Regions from separate parts of the Blastococcus sp. SYSU DS0510 genome, predicted to be linked through region 3. Evidence: riboswitches for the same ligand, from Rfam matches in the RefSeq annotation. Region 3 holds a riboswitch; each other region holds the start of a gene.
What was found. A riboswitch is a leader RNA that binds a small molecule or an ion and turns the genes downstream of it on or off. The one in region 3 is predicted to bind S-adenosylmethionine.
Positions count from the first base shown of each region.

Region 1: another riboswitch for S-adenosylmethionine. It lies ahead of ACI79P_RS21630 (putative leader peptide); the one in region 3 lies ahead of thrC (threonine synthase).
Region 2: another riboswitch for S-adenosylmethionine. It lies ahead of ACI79P_RS07220 (bifunctional o-acetylhomoserine/o-acetylserine sulfhydrylase); the one in region 3 lies ahead of thrC (threonine synthase).

Region 1 covers NZ_JBJHAC010000051.1:43-4,155, reverse strand. The annotation lists gene ACI79P_RS21645 (MetQ/NlpA family ABC transporter substrate-binding protein) at 1-559, opposite strand, end outside; gene ACI79P_RS21640 (methionine ABC transporter permease) at 622-1,281, opposite strand; gene ACI79P_RS21635 (methionine ABC transporter ATP-binding protein) at 1,278-2,294, opposite strand; gene ACI79P_RS21630 (putative leader peptide) at 2,432-2,506, opposite strand; SAM riboswitch class I at 2,513-2,607, opposite strand; gene ACI79P_RS21625 (dioxygenase family protein) at 2,760-3,689, shown strand.
Region 2 covers NZ_JBJHAC010000006.1:139,904-144,016, reverse strand. The annotation lists gene ACI79P_RS07230 (mechanosensitive ion channel family protein) at 1-409, shown strand, start outside; gene ACI79P_RS07225 (hypothetical protein) at 406-891, shown strand; SAM riboswitch class IV at 980-1,095, shown strand; gene ACI79P_RS07220 (bifunctional o-acetylhomoserine/o-acetylserine sulfhydrylase) at 1,139-2,431, shown strand; gene metX (homoserine O-acetyltransferase MetX) at 2,433-3,509, shown strand; gene ACI79P_RS07210 (YdeI/OmpD-associated family protein) at 3,549-4,113, shown strand, end outside.
Region 3 covers NZ_JBJHAC010000002.1:261,169-267,001, reverse strand. The annotation lists gene ACI79P_RS02855 (alpha/beta fold hydrolase) at 1-473, shown strand, start outside; gene ACI79P_RS02850 (ABC transporter permease) at 560-1,426, shown strand; gene ACI79P_RS02845 (HAD family hydrolase) at 1,536-2,357, opposite strand; SAM riboswitch class I at 2,460-2,594, shown strand; gene thrC (threonine synthase) at 2,607-3,908, shown strand; gene ACI79P_RS02835 (cold-shock protein) at 4,082-4,282, shown strand; gene groL (chaperonin GroEL) at 4,520-5,833, shown strand, end outside.

The sequences.
Region 1 (4,113 bases), on a different contig from region 3:
GCGCGGCCTCGACCTCGGAGATCTCGAGGCTCTTCGGGTTGCCCTCGATGTCCAGCGAGGTCGGCGCGGCGTCGCCGGTGTCGGCGAGGGTGATCAGGCCGTTGGCCTCGAGGAGCCGCAGCGCCCGCGCGGCGTTGGTCGGGTCGTTCGGGATCGCCACGGTGGCGCCGTCGGGCAGGTCGGCGAGGTCGGTCAGCGTGCTCGAGTAGATGCCGAGCGGCTCGATGTGCACCGGCTCCAGCGCCTGGAAGTCGTAGCCGGCGCTGGCCTCCTGCGCCTCCAGGTACGGGATGGTCTGGAAGTAGTTGGCGTCCAGGGAGCCGTCGTCCAGGGCGACGTTGGGCTGCACGTAGTCGGTGAACTCGACGATCTCCAGGTCCAGGCCGGCGTCCTCGGCGAGGTTCTCGTCGATGTAGCGCAGGATCTCCGCGTGCGGGACCGGGGAAGCGCCGACCCGCAGCGGCTCGTCGGCCGCGGAGAGCTCGGCGTCGCCGCCGCAGGCGGCGAGCAGGGCCGTCATCGCCGAGGCGGCGAGCAGGGCGGGAAAGCGGGTGCGCATGGTGGTGGTTCTCCTCGGGAGTGGGGTGCGACGGCGGCCGGGTGGCCGCCGTGGAGGTCGGGTCAGGCGTGCGCGAGCGAGCGCGCCCAGCGGTCGCCGGCCCACTGGAGGGCCTGGACGATGACCAGCAGGAGGACGACGGTCGCGAGGGTGATGTCGGTGCGGAACTGCTGGTAGCCGAAGCGGATGGCGAAGTCGCCCAGCCCGCCACCACCGACCGCACCGGCCATGGCCGAGTAGCTGATCAGCGCGACGACGGTGATCGTCACGCCGGCGACCAGCGACGGCCGGGCCTCCGGCAGCAGCACGGTGCGGACGACGTCGCGCCGGCGGGCACCCATGGACAGCGCCGCCTCGACCTTGCCCTCCGCGACCTCGCGCAGGCTGGTCTCCACCAGCCGGGCGAGGAACGGGACGGCGCCGATGGTCAGCGGCACGATCGCCGCGGTGGAGCCGATCGTCGTCCCGACGATGCCGCGGGTGACCGGGGCGACGAGGACCAGCAGGATGATGAACGGCAGCGCGCGGCCGAGGTTCACGACCAGGCCGACGAGCCGGTGCAGCAGCGGCCGCGGGGCCAGCCCGCCCGGCGCGGTGACGGTGAGCAGCACGCCCAGCGGGACCCCGAGCAGCACGGTGACCAGCGCCGCGACGCCGACCATGTAGAGGGTCTCCCAGGTCGCGTCCAGCAGCTGCGGCCAGATGCGGTTCCAGTCGCTCACCGGGCCACCTCGGCGGACGCGGCCACGCGCTCGACCAGGACGCCGCCGGCCCGCAGCCGGTGCACGGCGTCGTCGAGGCCCGCCATCCCCCCGCTGACCCGCAGGAGCAGCCGGCCGTAGCGGCCACCGGCGACGGTCTCCACCGATCCGCCGGCGATCTCGACGGCCAGGTCGAGCTCCCCGATCAACGTCCGGAGGACGACGGTCTCCGGGGTCCGGTCGGTGACGGTCACCCGCAGCAGGGCGCCGTCGTGCCCGGCACCGGCGTCCGCGACCGGTGCCGGGAGCAGGGCATCGCCCAGCGGGGAGCCCGGCCGGGTGAGGACGTCGGCCAGCCGGCCGCCGTCGACCACCCGCCCCCGGTCGAGGAGCACGGCGCTGTCGCACACGGCCTTGACGACGGACATCTCGTGCGTGATCAGGAGGACCGTGAGTCCGAGCTCGTCCCGCACCCGGCGCAGCAGCTCCAGGACGCCGGTGGTGCTGGCCTGGTCCAACGCGGACGTGGCCTCGTCGCAGAGCAGCACGTTCGGGCGGACGGCGAGCGCGCGGGCGATCGCCACGCGCTGCTTCTGGCCGCCGGAGAGCTGGGCGGGGCGGGCGTCGGCGCGGTCGCCGAGCCCCACGAGGTCGAGCAGCTCGCCGGCCCGCCGTCTGCGCTCCGTCCGGCCCACGCCCGAGAGCTCCAGCGGGTGCTCCACGTTGCCCGCCGCGGTGCGCGAGTCGAGCAGCTCGAAGTGCTGGAAGACCATCCCGATGGAGCGCCGCGCCTGCCGGACCTGCTCGTCGGGCAGCTCGGTGAGCACCTGCCCGTCGACGGTCACCGAGCCCGACGTGGGCCGCTCCAGCAGGTTGACCAGGCGCACCAGCGTGCTCTTGCCCGAGCCGCTGGGGCCGACGACGCCGGCGAACTCGCCCCGGGCCACGGACAGGCTGACGCCGTCGACGGCGACGACCTCGCCCGCCCGCCCGCGGGCGGGGAAGACCTTGCGGACGTCCTTCAGTTCGATCACGGGATGCGGTCCTCGGCGATTGAGCAGGCACGGGCGGGCGGCGACGCCGGCGACGGCGTGGCGGCCCGCGGTGCGTGGCGGTGGGGGCTGCACGCCCGCCGTCGAGCAGGGCGGGCGTCGCTAGGAGGCGGGAGGCCTCAGCGGCACATGGCTGTGCCGGTGCGGCACAGGTCGACGTGCCGGCGGGCCCACGAGAGCAGCTCGTACCGCATGGTGTTCCTCCATCGGTCCTGGCAGTAGCACCCGCGCCCGCCGATGCGGGGGGTTGCTGCGACGTCGACGAGCCAGGTCTCTCAGCCGCTCCGGATGGTTGCGGCAGCGAGTCTACGGACCTGATCCGGGCGTTTCCCCTCCGCGACCTGCGACGTCACTCACACAGCGCACTCGCAGCCGCTGTTCAGCCGGGTCGCGGGTCGGCGGCCGAACGTGGTCCCCCACCACGACGAGCCCGACCCAGGAGAGCCCATGCCCCCGTTGCCGACCGGCTCCACCCCCAGCTTCGAGGGGCGCCCGCTGCCCCGGCCGGACGAGGAGGTGGTCGACCAGGGGCTGGGCTTCGACCTGGGCACGCTGCTCAGCCGCCGGCGGCTGCTGGCCGTGCTGCGTCTCGGCGCGGCGGGCGCCGGCCTGGCCGCCTGCGGCGCCGGCTCCTCCGCGGCCACCGGTGCCTCGTCGACGACGGGCGCCACCACGGCGTCCGGGGAGATCCCCGACGAGACCGCGGGCCCCTACCCCGGGGACGGGTCCAACGGGCCGGACGTGCTCGAGCAGAGCGGCATCGTGAGCAGCGACATCCGGTCCAGCCTCGGCGGGTCCAGCGGCACCGCCGAGGGGGTGCCGATGACGCTGGAGCTGGTGGTCCGGGACCTGGCGAACGGGGGCGTGCCCTTCACCGGCGTCGCCGTCTACGTGTGGCACTGCGACCGCGACGGCGGCTACTCGATGTACTCCGACGGGATCACCGACCAGAACTACCTGCGCGGCGTGCAGGTAGCCGACGCCGACGGTCGGGTGCGGTTCACCAGCATCGTCCCGGCCTGCTACCCCGGGCGGTGGCCGCACGTCCACTTCGAGGTCTACCCGGACGAGGGCAGCGTCACCGACGCGGCCAACGCGATCGCCACCTCGCAGGTGGCGCTGCCCAAGGACCTCTGCGACGCCGTCTACGCCACCAGCGGCTACGAGAGCTCGGTGCGCACCTTGGCGCAGGTGACGCTCACCGGCGACGGGGGCTTCGGTGACGACGGCGGCGGGAGCCAGCTGGCCACCGTCACCGGCGACGTCGCGAGCGACTACACGGTGACCCTGCCGGTCGGCGTCGACACCACCACCGCGCCGACCGGCGGCGGGACGGGCGGGCGACCTGGCGGGGCACCGCCGAACCGGCCGTCCTGAGGGACGCAGGGCCGTCCGCCTCTTCCCCGGGAAGTGGGCGGCTCCTAGCGTCGCATCAGGACTCGGAAGCCGCTGCGCTGCCGGCTCGGGTTCCACTCCTACGTCCGGCGGCAACCGGACGAGGGGCGCCCCTCGAGCCCGGACGACAGGATCTGCCGGGGCTGCGGGAAGCGCACCGGCACCCCCTTCGGCAACGTGCCGGGCGCCGTTCTCGGCTGAGATGCCCTCCTCCGATGTAGAGGCGCGGCTTCACGACGGGTCCGGCGTACGGGAGTGCGGACGTCGTGCGGTCTCCTCGAGCCTCGGTGCCGCCTGACACCTGCGTGAGACGACGAACCGCGGTCAAGCCCGCTGGCGTGGTGTGTGACGGCTACCGCGTGATCTTCGGTTGGGTCAGGCACTGAGCGCCGGGATGGCCGGCTGG
Region 2 (4,113 bases), on a different contig from region 3:
GCCCGACGGCGAGGTCGTGACCATCCCCAACGGCCAGATCGTCAAGGTCATCAACCTGTCCCGCGACTGGGCACGCGCCGTCGTCGACGTCCCCCTGCCGACCACCGTCGACGTGAACCGGGCCAACGAGGTCCTGCGCGGGGTGGGCCGGGAGGCGTTCCGCGACCCGGCCATGCGGCCGCTGCTGCTCGACCCGCCCACCGTGATGGGCGTGGAGACCCTCGGGTTGGACGAGGTGAACGTCCGGGTGGTCGCCCGCACGCTGCCCGGCAAGCAGTTCGAGGTGGGCCGGGACCTGCGCGCCCGCATCGTGCAGGCGTTCCGCAGCCAGGGCATGCAGGTACCGCCGCCCACGGCGGCGCCCCTGGCGCAGGACGGCGCGACGGCCGTCCAGGAGGGGGTCCGGTGAAGACACCCGACGAGCGCCGCGACCCGGCCGCCCGCGCCTCCGAGGAGCCCACCGTGAGCACCGCCCCCGCCGCCGCGCCGGGCTCGCCCACCGACTCGCCGTCGCCGGCGCCGCGGCACGGCTGGTGGGCGGCGATCCCCCGGCACCTGGGCCGCGCCCGCACCTCCACCGTCGTGCTCGCCATCCTCTTCGTGGCGGTCTTCGCCCTCTGGCTGAACGTCAAGCCCCCGGCCCAGGGCGCGCCCGCGACCGGGGAGACGGCGGTCACCGAGCCGACCCAGCCGACGGGCACGACCGAGCCGGCGCAGACCGAGCAGACGGAGCCCACCGAGGAGCCGGAGACGACGACGCAGCAGCCCGAGCCGACCACCTCGCCCTCCGCGCCCACCACCACCGCGCCGGGCACGACCACCACGGCGCCGGAGACGACCGCTCCCGCGCCGACCGGCGGCACGGGCGAGGAGACCGCGCCCGGTTCCTAGGACCGTGGGCCGCTGTTTCACGTGGGACATCGCTGCCCGCGTCCGGGCGGGTGTGCGTCGCCCGGCGGGGCGTCCTAGGATCACGTCGGCTCCTGAGAGGCAGCGCGAAGCACCTGGCTGGCTGCCCGGCAACCTCAACTCCGTCTGAGGTGCTCCAGGGGAAGAGCCGGCCGGTCGGCGCCCCGCCCCCGGCAAGGACGGAGCTCCCGTGCGCCGCGGGATCTCCCGCGAGCGAAGGAGACGGCGCATGACCGACCCGCAGAGCTGGAGCTTCGAGACCCGGCAGATCCACGCCGGCACGAGCCCCGACCCCACGACCGGCGCCCGCGCGCTGCCGATCTACGCGACCACCGCCTACCAGTTCCGCGACACCCAGCACGCGGCGGACCTCTTCGCGCTGGCCGAGATGGGCAACATCTACACGCGGATCATGAACCCGACGCAGGATGCGCTGGAGCAGCGCGTCGCGTCGCTGGAGGGCGGCGTCGCCGCGCTCGCCGTCGCCTCCGGCCAGGCCGCGGAGACCCTAGCCATCCTCAACCTCGCCGAGGCCGGCGACCACCTCGTCGCGTCGGCGTCCCTGTACGGCGGCACCTACAACCTGCTGCACCACTCGCTGCCGAAGATGGGCATCACCGTCTCCTTCGTCGAGAACCCCGACGACCCGGAGAACTGGCAGTCCCTCGTGCAGGAGAACACCCGGGCGTTCTTCGCCGAGTCGATCGGCAACCCGAAGGGCGACATCCTCGACATCGAGACCGTCGCCGGCGTCGCCCACCGCAACGGGGTCCCGCTCATCGTCGACAACACCATCGCGACGCCCTACCTGGTCCGGCCGCTGGAGTTCGGCGCCGACATCGTCGTCCACTCGGCCACCAAGTACCTCGGCGGCCACGGCACCGTCATCGCCGGGCTCATCGTCGACGGCGGGTCGTTCGACTGGACCGGCGGCCGGCACCCGATGTTCACCACCGCCGACCCGACGTACCACGGCGTCGTCTACGCCGACCTCGGTGCACCGGCGTTCGCGCTGAAGGCGCGGGTGCAGCTGCTGCGCGACCTGGGGCCCGCGGTCTCCCCCTTCAACGCCTTCCTGGTGGTGCAGGGCATCGAGACGCTCTCCCTGCGCATGGAGCGGCACGTGCAGAACGCGCAGCGGGTGGCCGAGTTCCTCGAGGCCCACGACGCCGTCGAGCGGGTGAACTACCCGGGGCTGCCGTCCTCGCCGTGGCACGCCGCGCAGCAGAAGTACGCGCCGAAGGGTGCCGGCGCCGTCCTGACCTTCGAGCTGCACGGCGGCGTGGAGGCCGGCAAGCGGTTCGTCGAGGCCCTGGAGCTGCACAGCCACGTCGCCAACATCGGCGACGTGCGCAGCCTGGTGATCCACCCGGCCTCGACGACGCACTCCCAGCTCACCCCCGAGGAGCAGCTGACCACCGGCGTCACGCCGGGCCTGGTGCGCCTCGCCGTGGGCCTGGAGGGCATCGAGGACATCCTCGCCGATCTCGAGGCCGGCTTCCGCGCCGCCAAGTCCGCCTGACGTGGGCGGGTGGGCCGAGGGGGATCCGGCGGGCGGCCGGCGCTTCCTCGACCTGCCCGCCCCGTTCGAGCTGGAGCGCGGCGGCAGCCTGCCCGGCGTGCGGATCGCCTACGAGACCTGGGGGACCCTCGCCCCGGACGGCGGCAACGCCGTGCTGGTCGAGCACGCGCTCACCGGCGACAGCCACGTCGTCGGCGACCGCGGGCCGGGGCACCCGACGCCCGGCTGGTGGGGCGGCGTCGTGGGCCCGGGCGCCGCGCTGGACACCGACCGGTTCTTCGTCGTCTGCGCGAACGTCCTGGGCGGCTGCCAGGGGACGACCGGGCCGTCGTCACCCGCGCCCGACGGGCGAGCGTGGGGCTCGCGCTTCCCGGAGATCACCGTCGGCGACCAGGTCCGGGCCGAGGCGGCGCTCGCCGACGCGCTGGGCGTCCGGCGCTTCGCCGCCGTCGCCGGCGGCTCGATGGGCGGCATGCGGGCGCTGGAGTGGGCGGTCCGGTTCCCCGGGCGGGTGGCGGGGCTGTTCTTCCTCGCCTCCACCGCCGTCGCCTCGGCCGACCAGATCGGCACGCAGACCACCCAGCAGGCGGCCGTGCGCGCCGACCCCCGCTGGCGCGGCGGGGACTACCCGCTGGACGACCCGCCGGTGGACGGCCTCGACGTCGCCCGCCGGATCGCCCACCTCACCTACCGCAGCGCCGCGGAGCTCGAGGCGCGTTTCGGCGCGCGCCTGCAGGAGGACGGCCGCTTCGCCGTCACCTCCTACCTGCAGCACCACGGGGCCAAGCTGACCCGCCGGTTCGACGCCGGGAGCTACGTGGTGCTCACCGAGGCCATGAACAGCTGGGACGTCGGCCGGGGCCGCGGCGGTGTGGAGGCGGCGCTGGCCGGCGTGACCGCCCGCGCCCTGGTCGCCGGCGTGGACAGCGACCGGCTGTACCCACCGGAGCAGCAGCAGCGGGTGGCCGACGCGCTGGGCGTGCCGCTGCGGCTCATCGGCTCGCCCTACGGGCACGACGGCTTCCTGGTCGAGACGGCGGCGGTCGACGCGCTGCTGCGCGAGCTGCTCGCGGGCTGACGGCGCCCGGCTGTCACACCCGGGGGCCAGGATGGCGGCGTGCCGACGCCGACGGACCTGCCGATGCTGCCGTTCCCCGACCAGCCCGCCTTCGAGGCCTGGCTGGAGGCCGAGCACGCCACCGCCCCGGGGCTGTACGTGCAGATCGCGCGCAAGGGCTCGGGCATCGCCTCCCTCACCTCCGCCGAGGTCGTCGAGTCGGCGCTCTGCTTCGGCTGGATCGACGGGCGCGGGCTCCGGCTGGACGACTCCTACCACCTGCTGCGCCTCACCCCGCGCCGCCCGCGGAGCGTCTGGTCGCAGAAGAACGTCGCCACCGTGGAGCGGCTGATCGCCGAGGGGCGGATGCGCCCGGCCGGGCTGGCGGCGGTGGAGGCGGCGCGGGCCGACGGCCGGTGGGAGCGCGCCTACCCGGGCGCGGCCACCATCACGGTGCCCGACGACCTCGCCGCGGTCCTGGACGCCGAGCCCGGGGCGCGGGCCGCCTTCGACGCCCTCGACGGGCAGAACCGCTACGCCGTCCTGTGGCGGGTGCACACCGCCGTGACCCCCGCCGGCCGGGCGAAGCGGATCGCGGCCTGCGTGGAGCGGCTGGCCGCGGGCC
Region 3 (5,833 bases):
AGGCGATGCTCGGGCTGCCCGACCTGCTGGTCCTCGACGAGCCGACCAACGGGCTGGACCCGCCGCAGATCCACGCCATGCGCGAGGTGCTGCGCTCCTACGCCGCCACCGGCCGCACGGTGATCGTCTCCAGCCACCTGCTCAGCGAGATCGAGCAGACCTGCAGCCACGTCGTCGTCATGGCGAAGGGGCAGAAGATCACGCAGGGCACCGTGGAGGAGATCGTCGGTACCGGCGGCTCGGTGCTGGTCGGCCTGGCCGACGAGGCCGACACCGACCGGGCGGTCGCCGTCCTCTCGTCGCTGCCCGGGGTGACCGCCGGGCGCACGGACGAGGGCCTCGTGGCCGAGCTCGAGGGCGCTCGGCGCGCCGACGTGCTGCAGGCGCTGGTGGCCGCGGGGGTCGCCGTCGAGCAGTTCACGCCGCGACGCCGGCTCGAGGACGCCTTCCTGGCGCTGGTGGGGGAGTCATGACGACGGGCACCCGCGAGGACGACGGTCGAGCGGGCATCGCGGGGAGCACCAGCGACCGAGGAGCGGATCGAGGCCGGAGTCGAGCCATGACACAGCACGTGCAGCCGACCGGCGCGGTCGCCGGCTACCGGCCCGAGCGCACGCTGCGGTTGTCGGTCGAGCTGCGCCGGCAGTTCAAGCGGCGGCGCACCCTCGGCGTCTTCGCGCTGATGGTCGCGCTGCCGCTGGTGCTCATCGCCGCGCTGCAGCTGGGCGCCAGCGAGGAGGCGGCGGAGAACACCCGGATCAACCTGGTGGACGTCGCGACGGCGAGCGGCCTGAACTTCACCCTGTTCGTGCTGTTCGCGACCACGGGCTTCTTCCTCGTCGTGGTCTACGCGCTCTTCTTCGGTGACACCGTGGCCGTGGAGGCGCAGTGGGGGTCGCTGCGGTACGCGCTGGCCACCCCGGTCCCGCGGATGCGGCTGCTCCGGCAGAAGTGGCTGGCCGCGCTGGTGCAGTCCGTCGCCGCGCTGCTCACGCTCGCGGCGGTGGCGGTGGTCGCCGGGGGCATCGCCTTCGGCTTCGGCGACATCACGACGCCCGTCGGCGTGGGGATCGACCAGGGCGAGGGCATGCTCCGGCTGGCCGGGATGCTCGGCTACCTCGCCGTCCACCTGCTCGTCGTGGGCGCGCTGGCGTTCTGGTTCTCCACCATCACCGACGCGCCGCTGGCCGCGGTCGGCGGCGCGGTGTTCACCATGGTCGTCTTCGCGATCCTCGACCAGGTGGAGCAGCTGGGCTCGATCCGCGACTGGTTCCCGACGGCGGAGGAGTTCGCCTGGACCGACCTGCTGCAGACGCCGGTCGACGACGGCGACCTGTTCCGCGGCGTCATCCAGTCGCTGGTCTACATCGCCGTCTTCACCGCACTGGGCTTCCGGCACTTCGCCCGCCGCGACGTCACGTCGTAGCTGTCGCCCTGCCGGGCGGCACCGCGGCCAGGTGCCGTCCCGGCCGGCGTGGAGCCGCTGCGTCGCGCCTGCGGGGACCCCTCCGGGGCCCACTCGGCACGACGAGGCGTCACAGGCTCTGCCGCACGGCCTGGGCCCAGCCCTCGCCCATCGCGGCTGCGGTGACCGAGGCGTTCGGGACGGCGGCCAGCGCGTCTGCCATGCCGTCGGCGGCGGCGCCGTTCGCGGTGATCCACAACCGGCCCACCGCGGGCGCCATCTCCAGGTCGCTGACGCTGTCCCCGATGGCCACGGCGTCGGCGGGGGAGAGGCCGCGCCGCTCCAGGTCCCAGGCGATCGCCGCGCCCTTGGAGATGCCGCGCGGCATCAGGTGGTAGACCCGCGGGGGCCCGGCGTCGGCATCCAGCCCCATCCAGGAGGCCCGCTGGATCGCGCCGTTGTCCTTGAGCGTCAGCCAGCCCGCCCCCCGCTCGGCCAGCCAGGCGTCGACGGCGAGCGGGTCCAGCCGGCCGCGCAGGAGCGCGTCCGCGGCGTGGGTGGCGTGCCACGGCGCGTGCCACTCGATCCGGCCGGGGTGCTCGGCGAACAGGTCCTCGACGATCCCGAGCTCGGCCATGACCTCCATCGGCGTCCGGTCGCCGTACTGCGGGGGCAGCGCGCCGCGGAGCCGGTGCGTGTTCCGGCCCGAGCCCCAGCCGATGGTGGCGCCCAGTTCGGCGATCGCGCCGTCGGCCGCGAAGATGCGCGCGGCCTCCACCACCTGCTCGTAGGTGCGGCCGCTGACCAGCACCAACGCCACCCCGGCGCGGTGCAGCTCGAGCAGCGCGCCGGCCGGCCCGTCGGTCAGCTCCCGCCCCTCCGTGTGCCAGAAGGAGCCCCGCGGCCCCACCATCGTGCCGTCGAGGTCGGTGTAGACGACGCGCGCGCTCACCAGGCCATCCTGTCCGGCCGTCGGGCGCCGTCCGCCACGGGGTCCGTGCGCCGGAGCCGCTCCGGTTCTGCACCAGGGGTGGGAGGTAGAGTCCACGCCGTTCACTCATCCAGAGGGGCAGAGGGACACGGCCCGATGAAGCCCCGGCAACCGCCGCCTGCAGCGCTCCGCGCGACGGGCGGGAGGTGCCAATTCCGTCCCGCGCGGCTCGACGGCCCGCAGCGGGGAAGATGAGGAGGTAGTCGTCGCATGACCCTCACCGCTCCCGGTTCCGCCCAGGCCGACTCCAGCGCAGGCGGCCCGGTGCCGCCCTGTCCGGCCCGCGGGCTGGTCTGCCGCAACTGCGGCGCCACGTTCGGCCTCATCGCCCAGCACGCCTGCGCCGAGTGCTTCGGCCCGCTGGAGGTCGACTACGACCCCGAGCTGATGAAGGCCGTCACCCGCGAGCAGATCGAGGCCGGGCCGCAGAACATCTGGCGCTACGTGGCCCTGCTCCCGGTGGGCCAGCACCCGGCCGACCGGGTCACGCTCGACCCCGGCATGACCCCGCTGGTCCGCGCCGACCGGCTCGCCGCCGAGCTCGGGCTCACCGGCGGCCTCTGGGTGAAGGACGACTCCGCCAACCCCACCCACTCCTTCAAGGACCGCGTGGTCAGCCTGGCCGCGACCGCCGCCAAGGGGCTGGGCTACACGAAGATCGCCGCCGCCTCCACCGGCAACCTGGCCAACTCGGTGGCCGCGCACGCCGCCCGCGTCGGCCTGCCGTCGTTCGTCTTCATCCCGAGCGACCTCGAGCCCGGCAAGGTGGTCCAGTCCGCGGTCTACGGCCAGACGCTGGTCGCCGTCGACGGCTCCTACGACGACGTCAACCGGCTGACCAGCGAGCTCGGCGAGACGGACGAGTTCGAGGACACCGCGTTCGTCAACCAGAACGTCCGGCCCTACTACGCCGAGGGCTCCAAGACGATGGGCTACGAGATCGCCGAGCAGCTCGGCTGGCGCATCCCCGCCCAGGTCGTCATCCCCATGGCGTCCGGCTCGCTGCTGACCAAGGTCGACAAGGCCTTCCGCGAGCTGACCGCGGCCGGCATCGTCGAGGCCTCCGAGTGGACGATCTTCGGCGCCCAGTCGGCCGGGTGCGACCCGATCGCCACCGCGTTCGACAACGGGTGGGACGTCGTCAAGCCGGTGAAGCCGACCGGGATCGCCAAATCCCTGAACATCGGCAACCCCGCCGACGGCCCCTACGCCCTGGACGCCATCCGGCGCACCGGGGGTGCGGTGGCCCGCGTCGGTGACGACGAGATCGTGCAGGGCATCCGAGACCTCGCCCGCACCACCGGCGTCTTCGCCGAGACCGCCGGCGGCGTGACCGTCGCGGTCCTGCGCAAGCTCGTCGAGGGCGGGCAGCTCGACCCGGCCAAGGAGACCGTCGTCCTCAACACCGGCGAGGGGCTCAAGACCCTCGACCCGCTCGAGCCGGTCGTCGGCCCTACCCACCGGGTGGAGCCGTCGTTGAAGTCGGTGCGGGCCGCCGGCCTCATCGGCTGATCCGCGTCGCCCGATCCGGCAACACAGCGGCGGAGAACCACGTGCACCCGGTGGGTGCTGATGTACCTTCTCGCGCGGTTCCAGTTCCATGTTCGTGATATGCGGGCGGAAGAGCTAGGCCCGGTCCCCCGATCCAGAGGGGCCGTCCGCACGCACGAAACGTGGGAGCACACGTGGCACAGGGCACCGTGAAGTGGTTCAACGCCGAGAAGGGCTTCGGCTTCATCGCCGTCGACGGCGGCCAGGACGTCTTCGTCCACTACTCGGCCATCCAGATGGACGGGTACAAGAGCCTCGACGAGGGGCAGCGCGTCGAGTTCGAGGTCGTCCAGGGCTCGAAGGGTCCGCAGGCCGACGCCGTCCGCAGCGCCTGAGACACCCACAGCACCGGAGGCCCGGTCCCCCTCGAGGGGGCCGGGCCTCCGTCCGTCCTTGCACCCGCCGGGGTCGAGTGCCAGACTCGGTTCTGGCACTCGTACCCTTTGAGTGCCAATCAGGTCGGAACGGTGAGGCACCGGTCGGTGGACCGAAGGAGCGTCCACGCCACTGGTGTCGTCCGTCGCGGGCACCAACCGGCCGTGCAGCGATCCACGCTCGGAGGACATCACCACATGGCCAAGATGATCGCGTTCAACGAAGAGGCACGCCGCGGCCTCGAGCGAGGGATGAACACCCTCGCCGACGCCGTCAAGGTGACGCTCGGCCCCCGTGGCCGGAACGTCGTCCTGGAGAAGAAGTGGGGCGCGCCCACCATCACCAACGATGGTGTGAGCATCGCCAAGGAGATCGAGCTCGAGGACCCCTGGGAGAAGATCGGGGCCGAGCTCGTCAAGGAGGTCGCCAAGAAGACCGACGACGTCGCGGGTGACGGCACCACCACCGCCACCGTGCTGGCCCAGGCGCTCGTCCGCGAGGGTCTGCGCAACGTCGCCGCCGGCGCCAACCCGATGGCCCTGAAGAAGGGCATCGAGGCCGCCGTCGCCTCGGTCAGCGAGTACCTCCTCGCCACCGCCAAGGACGTCGAGACCAAGGAGCAGATCGCCGCGACCGCGTCGATCTCCGCCGCCGACCCCGCCATCGGTGAGCTCATCGCCGAGGCGATGGACAAGGTCGGCAAGGAAGGTGTCATCACCGTCGAGGAGAGCAACACCTTCGGCCTCGAGCTCGAGCTCACCGAGGGCATGCGCTTCGACAAGGGCTACATCTCCCCCTACTTCGTCACCGACGCCGAGCGCATGGAGGCCGTCCTCGACGACCCGTACGTGCTCGTCGTCAACTCGAAGATCAGCTCGGTCAAGGACCTGCTCCCGCTGCTGGAGAAGGTCATGCAGTCGGGCAAGCCGCTGGCCATCATCTCCGAGGACGTCGAGGGCGAGGCCCTCGCGACCCTGGTCGTGAACAAGATCCGTGGCACCTTCAAGTCCGTCGCCGTCAAGGCCCCGGGCTTCGGTGACCGCCGCAAGGCCATGCTCGGCGACATCGCCATCCTCACCGGTGGCCAGGTCATCAGCGAGGAGGTCGGCCTCAAGCTCGACACCGCCGGCCTCGAGCTGCTGGGCCGCGCCCGCAAGGTCGTCGTCACCAAGGACGAGACGACGATCGTCGAGGGTGCCGGGGACACCGACCAGATCGCCGGCCGGGTCAACCAGATCCGCAGCGAGATCGAGCGGTCGGACTCCGACTACGACCGGGAGAAGCTGCAGGAGCGCCTGGCCAAGCTGGCCGGTGGCGTCGCCGTCATCAAGGCCGGCGCCGCGACCGAGGTCGAGCTCAAGGAGCGCAAGCACCGCATCGAGGACGCGGTGCGCAACGCCAAGGCCGCCGTCGAGGAGGGCATCGTCGCCGGTGGTGGCGTCGCCCTCGCGCAGGCCACGGCCGTCGCGTTCGACAAGCTCGAGCTCGAGGGTGACGAGGCGACCGGTGCC